3 regions of the Paraburkholderia sp. MM5477-R1 genome follow, and region 2 is predicted to be linked to each of the others. Evidence: predicted binding sites of a transcription regulator. Region 2 holds the regulator's gene; each other region holds the start of a gene.
What was found. The regulator HrcA, encoded in region 2, represses chaperone genes, less so after heat shock. The targets are predictions, from matches to a motif close to TTAGCACTCNNNNNNNNNGAGTGCTAA.

Region 1: a site for HrcA is predicted at 3,775-3,801, ahead of rpoH (RNA polymerase sigma factor RpoH). Genes of this name have one in related genera too.
Region 3: a site for HrcA is predicted at 2,322-2,348, ahead of groES (co-chaperone GroES). Genes of this name have one in related genera too.

Annotation. Positions count from the first base shown of each region.
Region 1 is NZ_JBNDMC010000003.1:863,974-869,556, forward strand. It holds gene ybiB (DNA-binding protein YbiB) at 1-957, shown strand, start outside; partial or broken gene OKW35_RS07265 (2-isopropylmalate synthase) at 1,339-2,325, shown strand; gene OKW35_RS07270 (nuclear transport factor 2 family protein) at 2,523-2,906, opposite strand; gene OKW35_RS07275 (acyloxyacyl hydrolase) at 2,948-3,508, opposite strand; gene rpoH (RNA polymerase sigma factor RpoH) at 3,863-4,798, shown strand; gene cydP (cytochrome oxidase putative small subunit CydP) at 5,208-5,468, shown strand; gene OKW35_RS07290 (cytochrome ubiquinol oxidase subunit I) at 5,458-5,583, shown strand, end outside.
Region 2 is NZ_JBNDMC010000003.1:685,380-690,962, forward strand. It holds partial or broken gene grpE (nucleotide exchange factor GrpE) at 207-795, opposite strand; gene OKW35_RS06480 (hypothetical protein) at 1,161-1,322, shown strand; gene OKW35_RS06485 (RNA-binding S4 domain-containing protein) at 1,294-1,701, opposite strand; gene hemH (ferrochelatase) at 1,710-2,780, opposite strand; gene hrcA (heat-inducible transcriptional repressor HrcA) at 2,962-3,981, opposite strand; gene OKW35_RS06500 (NAD kinase) at 4,192-5,094, shown strand; gene recN (DNA repair protein RecN) at 5,161-5,583, shown strand, end outside.
Region 3 is NZ_JBNDMC010000003.1:574,659-580,241, forward strand. It holds gene cysC (adenylyl-sulfate kinase) at 1-60, shown strand, start outside; gene groL (chaperonin GroEL) at 265-1,905, opposite strand; gene groES (co-chaperone GroES) at 1,959-2,249, opposite strand; gene OKW35_RS05960 (FkbM family methyltransferase) at 2,782-3,492, opposite strand; gene OKW35_RS05965 (hypothetical protein) at 3,905-4,294, opposite strand; gene OKW35_RS05970 (hypothetical protein) at 4,645-5,268, shown strand; gene OKW35_RS05975 (hypothetical protein) at 5,352-5,583, shown strand, end outside.

The DNA.
Region 1 (5,583 bases), 180 kb from region 2:
GATACCACTTCTCCCTTCCCCTGGGCCCGATTCATCAAGGAAATCGGCCGCGGCCCGAATGGCGCCCGCGCGCTGACCGCCGACGACACGCGCTCGCTCTACACCGCGATGCTCGACGGCCGCGTCGACGATCTCGAACTCGGCGCGGTGCTGCTCGCGTATCGCGTGAAAGGCGAAACCGCCGACGAACTCGCCGCGATGCTGGCCGCCGTGCATGCGTCGTTCGAGCCGGTGCGGCTGCCGCACGGCGCGTTTCGGCCGGTGTCGATTCCGTCGTACAACGGCGCGCGCAAGCAGCCGAACCTCGTGCCGCTGCTCGCGCTGCTGCTCGCCCGCGAAGGCGTGCCGGTGCTGGTACACGGCGTCACCGAGGATCTGGGTCGGGTGACGAGCGCGGAAATCTTCACACATCTGCGCATCGCCCATGCGCAGTCGCACGCGCAGATCGAAGCTGGACTTGCGGAGCGCCGCGTCGCGTTCGCCTCGATCGACGTCCTGGCGCCCAAGCTCGCGCGCCTGCTCGCGCTGCGCCGGCGCATGGGCGTGCGCAATTCGACGCATACGCTCGTGAAGCTGCTGCAGCCGTTCGCGCCCGCGGGATTGCGGCTCGTGAACTACACGCATCCGCCGTATCGCGACAGTCTCACTCAGCTGTTCGTCACGCATCCCGATGCGGCCGTCGGCGGTGCGCTGCTCGCGCGCGGCACCGAAGGCGAGGCGGTCGCCGATACGCGCCGCCAGGTGCAGGTCGACTGGCTGCATGACGGCATCTGCGAGACGCGGCTGCCGCACGAGCGCTCGTCGCCCGATGCGCCCGAAGTCGAGCTGCCCGAAGCGCGCGACGCGGCGACCACGGCCGCCTGGATCGACGCCGTGCTGCGCGGCGAAGCGCCGGTGCCTGGCGCGCTCGAGCGGCAGGTCGAGCTGATCGTCGATATCGCGAAGACGGCGGCCTGACGGCCGCGGGTTGACAGGCCAACGCACGCCGTCATACATTTGGCCTCATGCGTTCCCTTCCGAACACCCTCCGAATTATCTCCGGCCGCCTGGCGCGGCCCCTATCGCTACACCTGGCGTAAGTCTCGCGTAGCGCCGCGCGCTGGCAGCTCCGGTTGCCGTCGGCGGTCCTGCCCGTAGTTCCCGCAGTTTCGCTTCACCCCCGTCGTAGTTCTCCACAACCTGTCGTCGTTTGCATTCGTCCGTTTACCGCTCGGACGATGCGAGAGGATCACGTGTACGTTGCATAGGCAGCATCCGCAGCGAGCATGCGTGAACAGTCGGCCAACCGCTCGACGTCCCCACCCTCCGCCGACGACACCACGAATGAGGCACCTCTCCATGTTGAGCAATCCCGCTGAAAAGTACCGCCCTTTTCCCGTCGTCCGGCTGACCGGCCGCAAATGGCCGAGTCGCACGGTCGACGCCGCACCCGTCTGGATGAGCACGGACCTGCGCGACGGCAATCAGGCGCTGATCGAACCGATGAACGCTGCGCAGAAACTCGAATACTTCGAGATGCTGGTCGCGATCGGTTTCAAGGAAATCGAAGTGGGCTTTCCGTCGGCGTCGCAGACCGATTTCGACTTCGTGCGCAAGCTGATCGACGAGCGACGCATTCCCGACGACGTCACGATCGAAGTCTTCGTGCCGTCGCGCGCGGAGCTGATCGCACGCACGTTCGACGCGCTCGAAGGCGCGCCGCGCGCGATCGTGCATCTGTACAACGCGATCTGCCCGTCGTTTCGGCGCATCGTGTTCCAGCAGTCGAAGGATGAGATCAAGGCGCTCGCCGTCGAAGGCACGGGCCTCATCAAGGAACACGCGCAGGCGCGGCCGGGCACGCGCTGGACCTTCCAGTACTCGCCCGAGACCTTCAACACGACCGAGCTGCCATTCGCGCGCGAGGTGTGCGACGCGCTCGCGCAAACGTGGCGGCCTACGCGCGATCACAAGATGATCGTCAACCTGCCGGCAAGCGTCGAAGCGGCCACGCCGAACGTGTTCGCCGACCAGATCGAATGGATGCATCGCAATCTCGGTTACCGCGACAGCATCGTGCTGTCGGTGCATCCGCACAACGATCGCGGCACCGCCGTGGCCGCGGCGCAGCTCGCGCTGCTGGCGGGCGCGGATCGCATCGAAGGCTGTCTGTTCGGCAATGGCGAGCGCACCGGCAACGTCGATCTCGTCACAGTCGCGATGAATCTCGACGCGATGGGTATCGACAGCGGTCTGGATTTCTCGGATCTCGCGACGATCCGGCGCGTGGCGGAGCGCTGCACGCGGCTTCCGGTGGCGGCGCGGCATCCGTATGCGGGAGAGGTAGCGATGCGCGGCACGCGCGAGGCGCGCGACGCGGATGCCGATGTAGACGAGCACGGCGCAAACAGCCGCGACAAAGCTGGCGAATGCGCGACCGCGTGAATTCGCGTTGGGCCTCGAGCCTGCTGCAGCGGAGTGCACACCCACATTCCGCTGCCGCTGGAGACGCGCTCACGAGGCGCGCCCGCCCGATGAGAATCTCACTCGAGCGCGCAACGGGTCGCCTGCCACGCGATCAGTCGCCACTGCCCGTCTTCGTGCGTGTGAATCGCGGTATAGGCAATCGGAAACAGGAGCGCGCCGTTGTTCGCCTCCATCTCGATCAGCGCGCGGCCCGTGACGACGTAGGTCTCGCGCCCGGCCGGCAAGACATCCTGCGACTGCACCTCGATTTGCCGATAACGACGGCGCCCCGCGGTGATCCCGTCGATGAACTGCCGCTTCGTCTCGCGCTTGCCATTCGTATGGACGTAGCTCACGTTGTCCGCGAGCAGCGTGTCGAGCGACTGCCCATCGCCATCGACCATCGCGCGAAAACGCTCTCGCTCGAGCCCGCGAATCGCTTCGATCATCTTTGCCGCCATTGCAGAGCCCCTCGAACACCGCGAGCCGCAGGCGGCCACGGTCAGAAGTGATATTGCAAATATAGCTGGCTGAAATTTATACCAGGATTCGGCTCTTTGATACCGCCATTGGAGACATGCTGGAAGCGGTAGCCGGCGACATACTGCTCACGAGCGCCGAACTGCAACCCGACGCCCGCCATCTCGGCGAACTGGAACGAGGTGCCCAACGTGAAGTCGGAAGAAATGCGCGGGCTGGTCAGCAGCCGGACGCCGGCACCCACCTCGATGAATGGCCGCACCGAACCCGACGACCTGATGAAGCGGATTACCGGCGTCACGCCGATCTCGCCGATGTTGTCGTGAACGTTTCCTTCATTGGTGTGCCACCACGCGACATGCGCCTCGCCGAGCAGCGCGAAATGCCAGTCGCCGATCTCCCACCAGGACAGGTTTGGATCCCAGACCACGCCGAGATCGAGCGTCCTGACGTGATGGTCGCCGACGCCGGCGGCCACCTGCACGCCGAACTGCTCAGCTTGGGATGCGCCCGCCGCACCCAGCAGAACGGCAAACGTGCTTTTTAGAGTAAGCCCACGCACCACAAGATTCTGCCTGTTCATCCGCCCCCCATACTGCCGGGTATTAAGCGAGCGCCCCCTTTATTCCAAGCACGAATTCAAGAGCAAGTATTTCCCAGATAATGCCCCATGAACAGCAATTATTCTCTTAAAACGGGACGATATCAGTCAAACATGAGCCTGCAAGCGCTCCTGGCGGTACTTTGTACAGGTCCAACGCGCAAGGCAAATAGAGCGTATGATGGCTATCAGAAGTCAAAACTCAATAGGATTTTCGGGAACTCGGATGCCCCTGCGACCTCTAAGTATTAGCACTCGGTAGATCCGAGTGCTAACATCCATCGCTGGAGTCGTTTACTGAGTACGCTATTGTCTGATTCCAAAGGAGCTTCACACGTGAGCCATGCAATGACCCTTCCGAGTACTTTGAGCCCGTCGTCGGCTAAGGCCGCTCCGGCAGGTGCACTGGCGCTCTCGCATTCCTCGCTGCTGTCCGGTCACCTCGGCAACATCGACGCCTACATCCAGGCGGTCAACCGGATTCCGATGCTGACGCCGGCGGAGGAACGCCAGTTCGCCACCGAATTGCGCGAACACGACAATCTGGAGGCTGCGCGCCGCCTGGTGCTGTCGCACCTGCGACTCGTCGTGTCCATCGCGCGTAACTACCTCGGTTACGGGTTGCCGCACGCCGATCTGATCCAGGAAGGCAACATCGGCCTGATGAAAGCAGTCAAGCGCTTCGATCCCGAGCAAAACGTGCGCCTCGTGTCGTACGCGATGCACTGGATCAAGGCCGAGATCCACGAGTACATCCTGCGCAACTGGCGCATGGTGAAGGTCGCCACCACCAAGGCGCAGCGTAAGCTGTTCTTCAACCTGCGCAGCCACAAGCAGGGGCTTGGCGCGTTCACGCCGGACGAGATCGAAGGTCTCGCGAAGGAGCTGAACGTGAAGCGCGAAGAGGTCGCGGAGATGGAGACGCGTCTGTCGGGCGGCGATATCGCGCTCGAAGGTCAGGTCGAAGACGGCGAGGAGTCGTACGCGCCAATCGCCTATCTGGCCGACTCGCATAGTGAGCCGACTGCCGTGCTGGCTTCGCGTCAGCGCGACCGGCTGCAAAGCGACGGCATCGCAAGCGCGCTCGACGCGCTCGATCCGCGCAGCCGCCGCATCATCGAAGCGCGCTGGCTGAAGGTGGCCGACGATGGCTCGGGCGGCTCCACGTTGCACGAGCTGGCCGACGAGTTCGGTGTGTCGGCCGAACGTATCCGCCAGATCGAAGCCAGCGCGATGAAGAAGATGCGCGGCGCGCTGACCGAATACGCGTAAAGCGTCGAAGCCATGCGCGCGTCAATTGTGTCCCGCCCATGACATAGGTAAAAACGACACGCGTTAATCGGTCGCGCCATTTAGCGACCATCGCGCTCAAGCCCCGCCCTCGCAAGACGGCGGGGCTTTTTCATTCTTTTCGCCCTTTCTTGCGTCCCCGCGGCCGCGCATTCGCGTCGGCCTATCCGCAAGCCGGCCTGTCGAGGCCGGTAAGCGTTTCTTGACGTATCGCAAGTCCGGTAGCAATACTGCACAGACGCGGCAAGTTTCGCGACGTGTTGCCGCATGGCTAAACCTGAGCGCGCGAGGTTCACCTCCTACAATCGGCATGCATTCGCCAGACTGCCTGACGGCCAGGGCGGTCTGGATCCAGCCGGACTCACCGGCGTGAAGTCGTCTTCGACCGATCATGACCATAGCCCTGAATCGCAGCAGCACTGTCCGGTCGCGCTTGCGCGGCCGGTTCACCAGGTGGGTGCGCGGTCCAACGCTGGCGCGCGATATCGCCATCATCCTCGCCATCAAGTTCGTCCTACTGATGGCGCTCAAGTACACATTCTTCAATCATCCACAGGCGCAGCACATGATGCTGCCGCCTGAGCAGGTCGCGCAGGCGCTGCTGTCGGTGCCCGCCCCGCATCCGTCTCGAGGTGATCAACATGCCCGTTAGCGAAGTCGTAGAACTGTCGCGGTTCCAGTTCGCCATCACGGCGCTTTATCACTTTCTGTTCGTGCCGCTCACGCTCGGTCTCGCCTGGCTGCTCGTCATCATGGAATCGGTCTAC
Region 2 (5,583 bases):
CTTTTGCGATGCGGTCTTTAATTTTTTTCAATCACAGGGCGAGGCGCCTGAATCTTCGCTGCGAGCCCGCTCCGTCAGTCTGCGCGGCGCTCCCGGCGTGGTTCGCCGGAAGTGCCTGAATCGATGGGATCTTTGCGGCACGTAGCGAGGCGAAGCGACGCAGCAGACGCCACCGGCGCAAACGCCCGGAGCGATTGTCGACGTGATTACTTCGGCGCCGCGACGGTCACGAGCGCGGGACGCAGTACGCGATCCGCGATCACAAAGCCCTTTTGCAGCACCGCGACGACGGTGTTCGGCTCCTGGTCGGCCGGCACCATCGAAATGGCCTGATGGCGATGCGGATCGAACTTTTCGCCGACCGGATTGATCGCCATGACGCGCCCCTTCTCGAGCGCGCCGCTCAACTGCCGCAGCGTGAGCTCGACGCCTTCGCGGACCTTCTGCAAGTCGTCGGACGAATGGGCGACGGCCGCCTCGAGACTGTCGACCACCGGCAGCAGATGCTCGGCGAAGCTCTCGATCGCAAACTTGTGCGCCTTGGCGACATCTTCCTGAGCGCGCCGGCGTACATTTTCGGTTTCGGCCTTCGCGCGCAGGAAGCTTTCCTGCAACTCGGCGATCTTCGCCTGAGCGTCGGCCAGCGCCTGCTCGGCGGCACCCTGGGCCGGTTCCGCGGGGCGCGCCGGTGTCCGGCTGTTGAGCAGCGGCCCCGGCCGCCTCGGCGGCCTGGCGCGCGGCTTCGTCGGCGGGCGTGGGATTCTGGCTCGTCGGGTTCTCTTGCGTGTTTTCCATGTCGCTGAAAGTCGTTAAAAAGTAAAAGCCAAAGGCGGTGCAAGCCGTTCCGACACAGTACGATTCATGCTTTGCAAAATCGCGACACGCGTCTTCGCGCCGATCCGCCAGACCGGACCCCAGATGGGGCCTGAAAAAGCCGTTTCAAGCGGGTCGAGGGTTTTTTCGCACCACCGACGTGCAGGCGAAATGCGCCGTAACAAGCCTCACCGTGGCGCAATCAGATAGAGATTGAGTGCAGCCCGCAACTGACCTATTCTCCAGTCATGGAGCAGCAACGCCACGTTAACCCTAATCTGACGTAAGCGTTACCGACACCTGACAGTCGTTCCGATAGCCTGTTTCAGCCCATCAAGGGGAGTACCGTGAAACTGACCTTTGCAATCGGCGTGGTCGCACTGGTACTGATCGCGGGCACCACGACCATCTGCATGTCCGGTGCGGTCAACGACCACACCACCGAGTACGGCGGCGCACACGCCACCGTGGAGCAGTTTCTCAATCCCCACCTGAAAATCTGTCGATAGTGCGCCGGTCGCGTTTGGTCGGTCGGCCGTGCAGCGCGGCGGCCGGCTCGTGGTAGACCTTGCGCCGTTCCTGCTCGACCTGCCGCTTCGCCTTGCTCTGCGCGGTTTCCACATAAAGCGTCTGCGCGACGCTCGCCGGACCGCGTACGTCGCATACGCCCAGCACCTCCACCTGCCACACGTAGCGCTCGATCTCGATTTCGACCAGATCGCCGACACGCACGTCCTTCGCCGGCTTCACGGCGACGCCGCCGATACGCACCCGCCCCTTGTCGACCGCCTCCGCGGCCAGCGAACGCGTCTTGAAGAAGCGCGCGGCCCACAGCCATTTGTCGATGCGCAGTTTCGCGCCCGGTTCGGTTGAAATGCGGTAGTTCATCTGCGTATTCAAGCTCCTGTCGTGTGCGGCACCGGCACCGCCTGCACGGGCCAGCCCTGCAGATGCTGCGCAACGATCTCGCCAAGCGCGGCAACCCACGGCTGCGACGCGTTCAGACAGGCGATCCGGTGAAACTCCTTGCCACCCGCCTGCAGAAATTCGCCGCGCACTTCCATGCCGATTTCCTCGATCGTTTCGAGGCAGTCGGCGGTGAAACCCGGGCAAAACACGTCAGCACGCCGCACGCCTGCCGCGCCGAGCTCCTTCAACGTCGGCGCCGTGTAGGGCTGCAGCCATTCGGCCTTGCCGAAGCGCGACTGGAACGTGATGCGGCATTCGACCGACGTCAAATCGAGCGCCTGCATCAGCAGCGCGCCGGTCTGCTGGCATTGCTCGTGGTACGGGTCGCCGAGGTCGAGCGTGCGCTTGGGCACGCCGTGGAAACTGAGCACGAGCTTGTCGCCCGCCGCGAAATCGGGGCGGCCGTGCAGATGCCAGTAGTGGTGCACCTGTGCGGCGAGCGCCGCGATGTACGCCGGGTGATCGGCGTACTGGCGCACGGTGCGGACTTCCGGCTGGTTGCGCATGCGCTTGAGCGCGGAAAAGGCTTCGTCGAACGCGGTCGCGGTGGTCGACGCCGAATACTGCGGATACATCGGCATCAGCAACACGCGCTCGGCGCCCGCGAGCTTCAGCTGGTTCAGCATTGCCGGAATGCCGGGCGTGCCGTAGCGCATCGCGTAGTCGACCAGCACCGTGTAGTCGTTCAGTTGCAGCAGATGGCGCAGGCCCTCGACCTGCTTTTCGGTGTGGACGCGCAGCGGTGAGCCCTCGGGCATCCACACCGCCGCATACTTCTTCGCAGAGCTGCGGCCGCGCAACGGCAGAATCAGCAGACGCAGAATGAGCTGCCACAGCAGCGCCGGAATTTCGACCACGCGAGGATCGGACAGGAACTGCGCGAGGTAGCGGCGCACCGCGCGCGGCGTCGGCGCGTCGGGCGTGCCGAGATTGATCAGCAACACGGCGACGCGATGCGACGTGGCGTTCTGTGAAGGCCGCTCGAGGTCGAAGCGCATAGGTAGCAGAAATCACCGCATTTTGCGGCGAGTCGATTCAATGGAGATTCATTATAGCGGCGCGAGTTCTGCCCGGCGCCGCCAGAGACCCCTGGCCATTCGGACGATTGGCAGACACCGCGCGTTCGCGCATCATGATCGCCACGGACTGCGATGACGCCAGTTCCGCGGAGCCCGAGGACTACTGCTGGCTGAGCGTCATGGACAACAGCCGCGCGGTTATGTCCACGATCGGAATCACGCGGCTGTAGGCCATGCGGGTCGGTCCGATCACACCGAGCGTGCCGACGATCTTGCCGTTCACCTCGTACGGCGCGGTGACGACGCTCATTTCCTCGATCGGTACCAGATTCGATTCGCCTCCAATGAATATTTGCACGCCCGCCGCGTGACTCGACACGTCGAGCAACTGAAGGAGGCTGGTCTTCTGGTCGAACACATCGAACAGCTTGCGCAGGCGCGCCATGTCCGACGAAAGATCGGCGACTTCGAGCAGATTGCGCTCGCCCGAGATCAACACGGTCTCGCCGGTGTCGGATTCGTCGGTGCTGGCGGTGACGGCCGCGTGCATCAGCGAGGTCATGTCGCCACGCAGCTCGTCGATTTCCTCGCGCAGGCGGCGGCGCACCTCGTCGAACGAGAGGCCCGCGAAGTGCGCGTTGATGTAATTGGAGGCTTCCACCAGCTGCGAAGGCGAAAAGTCGCGCTGGGTGGCGAGAATGCGGTTTTGCACGTCGCCTTCGGGCGTCACGATGATCAGCAGAATGCGCTGGTCGGACAGGCGCATGAATTCGATCTGCTTGAACACGTGGCTGCGACGCGGCGTGAGCACGACGCCGGCGAACTGCGACAGATTTGACAGCACGCTCGCCGCCGCGGCGACGATCTTCTGCGGCTCGCCCACCTGCAGCGTGGTCTTGACGGTGCGCGTCACCGCCTCCTCGTCGGCGGCGGATTCGACGGTCAGCATCGTGTCGACGAACAGGCGGTAGCCGCGTGGCGTCGGAATGCGCCCTGCCGACGTATGCGGACTGATCACGAGCCCCAGATCCTCGAGGTCCGACATCACGTTGCGGATCGTGGCCGGACTCAGTTCGAGGCCCGAATAACGTGACAGCGTGCGCGAGCCGACCGGCTGACCTTCGGCGATGTAGCGCTCAATCAGCGTTTTGAGGAGGGTTTGTGCGCGAGGATCTAGCATGGCGAAAAATTTTAGCTCATTGGCGTCGCAGCCGAGAGCGCCCGCGGCGCCCGCTCCCGGCGAATGCACCGCCGTCGGCGGGCTCGCATGTCATCGGGTCTTCACCATTCTAACGATAATCGCGACATACGCAGACGCCCTGCGTGCGCCGCCCCACAACCGGGTTGGTCTGCGGTTCTTTTCAGGCCCTACCTATGGTGTAATGCCGGCATGCAAGTGACCAGCCAGTTCAAGACCGTCGCGCTCGTCGGGCGCAGCAATACGCCAGGCATCGGCGAGCCGCTGACCGCGCTCGCCGCCTGCATCGCGAAGCTCGGCCTGGAAGTCGTGTTCGAAGCAGACACCGCCGCCGAAATCGGCGTGACCGACTATCCGGCGCTGCGTCTCGCCGAGATCGGCGCGCGCGCCGACGTCGCCGTGGTGCTCGGCGGCGACGGCACGATGCTCGGCATCGGCCGCCAGCTTGCGCCGTATCGCACGCCCTTGATCGGCATCAACCACGGGCGGCTCGGCTTCATCACGGACATTCCGATCTCCGACATGCGCGAGATCGTGCCGCAGATGCTGTCCGGCAATTTCGAGCGCGAGGAGCGCGTGCTGCTCGAAGCGCGCATCGTGCGCGACGGCACGCCGATCTACCACGCGCTCGCGTTCAACGACGTGGTGGTCAACCGCAGCGGCTTCTCGGGCATGGCGGAGTTGCGCGTGTCGGTCGACGGCCGCTTCATGTACAACCAGCGCTCGGACGGCCTGATCGTCGCGACGCCGACCGGCTCGACCGCGTACGCGCTGTCCTCGCAGGGGCCGATCCTGCATCCGCAACTACAGGGCATCGTGCTCGTGCCGATCGCGCCGCACGCGCTGTCGAACCGGCCGATCGTGCTGCCGGACGAATCGAAGGTCAGCATCCAGATCGTTTCCGGGCGCGAGGTGAACGTCAATTTCGACATGCAGTCGTTCACGTCGCTGGAGCTCGGTGACACGATCGAGGTGCGCCGTTCGCGCCACACGGTGCCGATGCTGCATCCGGTCGGCTACAGCTACTATGCGACGTTACGCAAGAAGCTGCACTGGCACGAGTACCCGTCGCACGAAGAAGACCCGAGGCCGTAAGCGGCACTTTGATTTCGCACGCCGCCGCGGCCGCCACCCGAATCCCAAGCTCACCCGACGACCTCCATGCTTCGCCACCTCTCGATACGCGACTTCGTCATCGTCGCCGCGCTCGACCTCGAATTCGACAGCGGCTTTACCGTTTTCTCGGGCGAAACCGGCGCCGGCAAATCGATCCTGATCGACGCGCTCGCGCTGGCACTAGGCGCGCGCGCCGAGGCGAGCGTCGTGCGCACCGGCGAGAGCCGCGCCGACATCACCGCGGAGTTCGAGACGCACGCACAGGTCGATCAATGGCTCGACACCCAGGCGCTCGGCGCGGCCGACGACGGCCAGCACGGCGGCACCGTGATGCTGCGGCGGGTGGTCGACGCGAACGGCCGCTCGCGCGCGTTCATCAACGGTACGGCGGCCACGCTCGCGCAGCTGCGCGAGGTCGGCGAGATGCTCGTCGATATTCACGGCCAGCACGCGCACCAGTTGCTGATT
Region 3 (5,583 bases), 110 kb from region 2:
CTGCGCGAAAAGTGCCTCGGAAGGTCCTCTCATCGCACGGCTCACGCCGCGGGCGCCTGATCCGGACAAAAGGGCGTCCGGAAGCGCTCGCCAGCAAGCACATCAACGCCGGCCCCAAACGAAAAAACCCGCATAAGCGGGTTTTTTTCGTTTGGGGAAACGCCTCGCGGCGCACTCCCCACATGGACTTCCAGCCGGGCCTCGGCCGTGATCCAGACGCGCGGCAGTTCAACCACGCGGCCGGACCACGAGGCCCGAGCGGAATTACATGTCCATGCCCATGCCGCCCATGCCGCCGGGCATGCCGCCAGGCATCGGAGCATCTTCCTTCGGCAGTTCGCAGACAGCTGCGTCGGTCGTCAGCAGCAGGCCAGCAACCGAAGCTGCGTTTTGCAGCGCCGTGCGCGTCACCTTCGTCGGGTCCACGACACCTGCGTCGACCAGGTCGACGTACTCGCCGGTCGCTGCGTTGTAGCCGTAGTTGCCCTTGCCAGCAGCAACCGCTGCCACGACGACACTCGCTTCTTCGCCACCGTTGGCGACGATCTGGCGCAGCGGCTCTTCCATGGCGCGCAGAACGATCTTGATACCTGCGTCCTGATCGGCGTTAGCGCCCTTCAGGCCAGCGATTGCCGTACGTGCACGGATCAGCGCGACGCCGCCACCCGCCACGATGCCTTCTTCCACAGCCGCGCGCGTTGCGTGCAGTGCGTCTTCGACACGTGCCTTCTTTTCCTTCATTTCGACTTCGGTCGCAGCACCGACCTTGATCACTGCAACGCCGCCTGCCAGCTTGGCGACGCGTTCTTGCAGCTTTTCACGGTCGTAGTCCGAGGTCGCTTCTTCGATCTGCGTGCGCACTTGCTTGACGCGAGCTTCGATGTTCGCTGCTTCGCCAGCGCCGTCGATGATCGTGGTGTTTTCCTTGCCCACTTCGATGCGCTTCGCCTGGCCCAGTTCAGCAAGCGTTGCCTTCTCGAGCGTGAGGCCGGTTTCTTCAGCGATGACCTGACCGCCGGTCAGGATCGCGATGTCTTCCAGCATCGCCTTACGACGATCGCCGAAGCCCGGAGCCTTGACGGCAACGGTCTTCAGGATGCCGCGGATGTTGTTGACGACCAGCGTTGCGAGCGCTTCGCCTTCGACGTCTTCAGCGATGATCAGCAGCGGACGGCCAGCCTTCGCGACTTGCTCGAGCACCGGCAGCAGGTCACGGATGTTCGACACCTTCTTGTCGTGCAGCAGCACGAACGGGTTCTCGAGCACGGCGACTTGCTTGTCCGGGTTGTTGATGAAATACGGCGACAGGTAGCCGCGGTCGAATTGCATACCTTCGACGACGTCCAGCTCGTCTTGCAGCGACTTGCCGTCTTCGACGGTGATCACGCCTTCCTTGCCGACCTTGTCCATTGCTTCAGCGATGCGCTCGCCGATCGACGAATCGCTGTTCGCCGAGATCGCGCCAACCTGGGCGATTTCCTTGTTGGTCGTGCACGGCTTGCTGATCTTGCGCAGTTCTTCGATTGCGGCTGTAACGGCCTTGTCGATACCGCGCTTCAGGTCCATCGGGTTCATGCCCGATGCGACGTACTTCATGCCTTCGCGGACGATCGATTGCGCGAGAACCGTAGCGGTCGTCGTGCCGTCGCCTGCGTTGTCGCTGGTCTTGGAAGCGACTTCCTTGACCATTTGCGCGCCCATGTTCTGGAGCTTGTCTTTCAGTTCGATCTCTTTCGCGACCGACACACCGTCCTTGGTGACCGTCGGGCCGCCGAAGCTGCGCTCGAGAACCACGTTGCGGCCCTTCGGACCCAGCGTGACCTTCACGGCGTTGGCGAGAATATTCACGCCTTCGACCATCTTGGCACGGGCGGAATCACCGAATACGACGTCTTTAGCTGCCATCTTCTAACTCCTTGAATACTTTGGATATAACCGGTGAAGTAGCGACCTTGCGCTTACTTCTGCACCACGGCCATGATGTCTTCTTCGCGCATCACGAGCAGTTCGTTGCCGTCGACCTTGACGGTCTGGCCTGCGTACTTGCCGAACAGGACGCGGTCGCCGACCTTCACGTCGAGCGCAATGGCTGCGCCCTTGTCGTCGCGCTTGCCCGGGCCGACTGCGAGGATTTCACCTTGATCCGGCTTTTCCGCTGCGGCTTCGGGGATCACGATGCCCGACGCGGTCTTGGTTTCCTGATCCAGACGTTTGACGATCACGCGATCATGCAAAGGACGAAGGTTCATACATACTCCTCTCTGATTGAGACTGAAGAACGCTGAGAAAAACCCGGCTGGCCGAGCCAACCGGAGATGTTGTTAGCACTCTCGTGCAGCGAGTGCTAATTATATGGACGGGCAGTGACAAATTCAAGAAGGGGGAACGCGGTCGAAGTTCACTGATCCTCAAATGTGATTCGCTCGCGCTTGAACCCCGCCCCGTGCGGAACGTCTGCCGTTCGGCATTTTCTCTAAGAAAACAATAATTTACCGACGTGTTACGTTGAGATTCGGCCCTTCGTGAAAGAAGAGGCGAGCCATGACGAGGCAGCGACTTGGGAGCGGAGCGCCCGCTCGAAACGTCAAACCCAGGGAAATCCCCCATAAGCGCGGGCCGTTACGATCGCCAGCCTTCAGGCAAGTCGAGGGGGCTCATGAATGTGCTTCGCGGCTGAGGCACCAGTCGGTCCAGGTATATCTGGACCGTTGCAGCGGCCGTTGATAGTGGGATTGTGAAATCGATAGCAGCTGCAAGGACGATACGTGCAGAACCGCAACGCTATAACTGAGTGCGAAAGATTTGAGATCTTTCCACTCTGAAGATCAGCGACAAATATGTCCAACTGACCAGTCGGTAATTGCGCTCCTCCAGATAGCGAAATATGGCGGAATCTATTACTTCCCTTATCGAAGTCAGCGTAGACTCCACAATAATGATCTTTGGTTTATACCTGCTGATATCAATCGAGCGCAAGACTTCGTAATCGTGACCTTCCACGTCGATGGAAAGCAGATCGATTTCCTGATCGGCGTACGGGGTGTGCTCGAGAACGTCGTTCAATGTGGTAGTTTCAACGGTCCGGACGGAGATAGGCTTCTGGACTTCGGCCGCAGCCACTATGGGATCTATGGTCGAAGTCAACCCATAATTTGAAAAATTATAGACTTCCTTGAGCTGTTTCTCGTTCGAGACGGCCGCACATACATTGACATCACCAGACCGCGCAAGAGAAAACGTTTCAATTTTCACTGGATCCATGTCTATGTTGATGCCGCGCCAACCACGCTTGTAAAGCGCATGTGTGTTCGAGAACTTGACAGGGTGGTATGCACCAACGTCTACACAAACACCCTTATTGCACCGGGGACTGATTATCTCGCGCAACACCGCGTCCTCTCCAAACTGCGAGTAGTACAAACGCGGCCCGCGTGTTATCCACGTCTTGCGGACGAGCCAAAGGAAGTGTCCGAACATCTTCGGGTTCAACATAACCGCTCCTCACTTCGAAACGATAACGGCAAAAGGTCAAACAGCGTTTGATCTGGAAGCTTGCCCAGCAGAAGGTCGGTCCGGCATTACGTTAGCTAATATTCACATAGCAGGCCTCATTACCGCCGCAAATGTGCCGCATTACGGACCAAACGATATTCGCGAATTAGTTACATGCTCGAAAGGTCGTTGAGCGTTACATCTGCAGACTACTCGACGGTTAGCCGAACATTAAGCGAAAGTCATAATAATGTGTATTTTTGGCCGAAACCGTCGAGTATGCAAAAAGCTTCCGGTTCCAGTCGGTTCGCGTGTCGTCGACTACAGCCGCGCGAGATTCAGTCCGGCAAAGCCTTCTGCATGAGGCCACGATCCGCCAGTTTCGGTCGCCCGACAGCGCGCTCGTTTCACTTCACTTCTGCGCAGGCCGGTGCAACGCATTACCCGCCATCCACTTGAGCCGTTCGCAATTGACCTTGATGCGCGCCGCGAATTCCTTCGGATCTCGCTCGCGCAGTGCGTTCATCTGGCTATTGGTGATGTCGGCGCGGTGCCAGCCCGTGTCCCAGTGCTGATCGAAATCGGTCGCACCGGTCAGGACCTTTCGGAGCCGCTCCTTATAGGCGTCGATCCGCTCGGGCGACACGTCGCAAAACGCCCGCGCGAAGCTTGCACGCTCGCCCGCCGTCTCCGCGCTCATGTTGGCGTCGCTCGCGCCGCTCGCGAGCGGCGCGGCGAGCGACAGCACCGACAGACAGAACGCTGCGCAAAGCGGCCGATAGCGATACGATAGGTTTTTCATCTTCGACTCCTGACGATCCTTCGTGGCGACCAGGGATTGTCCCGATCTTCAACGCCGCCTCGCCGATTGTGTCCTGATTGCACTGCACGATGGCGTTTTCGCGCGCTATCCGATGCATCGCGTGGCCAAACCGCGGTGCTACGCTCGTTAAAGCGGCATTCGCGACGTGCCCGTTCCGGGGAGCCGTGGCGCCAAGCACCGCAACGCCACGGCCTATCGGCAGGCCGCGACAGAAGCACGAGCGCCAGGCATGAGAACGAGCTCGAACACGACGCGCAACGAGCACAGAACGAAAGCACGACACGAAATCAAACACAAAAAGGCGAGACATCGCTGCGGGAGTGACTGCGATGGCATTTAGAACATATACCGTACTGACGCTGTTGGTGACGAGCACTGCCGCGTTCGCGTGGCGGCCTGTCACCTATCCGATCCGAAGTCAGAGCCCTTACGAGCGCAGCATCGACAACGCGATGTGCTACGCCGAGGCGAACCGCGTGACCGGGGTCAACATGGCCCACGAGTCGCAGATTCCGCCGCGTCAGCCGCCCGCGGCCAAAGGTGCGTCGACCGGCGTACCGTCGAAGCCGCCGCTTCCGCCTAGTTCCTTCTCAGCCACGCCGCTGCCGTGGAGCGCGAGCGCGCCCGAAGCCGCGAGCGCGCCGTTGGCTGAGGCGCAAGCGCCTGGCGGTGCATCGTCGGCGAAACCGGTGAACGAAGCCGCGGCCGGCGCCAGCGCGCCAGGCGCGCCAGCCACCGCGGCGGCGAATGCACCGCCGAACGCATCGGCAGCGGCAACGGGCCCCAGTGCGACCGCGGCACCCGGCGCGTCGGATGGGGCGGCCGCTTCGCTGCAGGCCAACGCGGCGTCGAACGTAAAGCTGCCGCCGCTGCCCGCGCCCGAGCCACCGATGACCCGCTATTGGGCCGCCTACGGCGCGTGCATGCAGGCGCGCGGTTACGTCGTTCAGTAGTCCGGCCGACGCCGCTTGCGGGCGTCGTTGCATTCATTCTTTTTGATGGCGCCGCCCTTCGGCGCCAGTGGAGCGACACGGCCATGCCGCGCGACACGACCTCCGACCAGCCATTTTTCCATCACTGCGCATACTGCGGCGTGCCGCTGTCGGGCCGCTTTTCGCCGTGTCCCGCATGCCACGCACTGCCGATCGATTCGTTCGATACGGACGACAAGCCCGGCGAGCGCTCCGCGCGATCCCGGGCGCTGAGCGCATCGCGCACGCAACTCGAACCGCTGCCAGCGGCCGCGAGCTTGCCCGCGGACCGTTCGT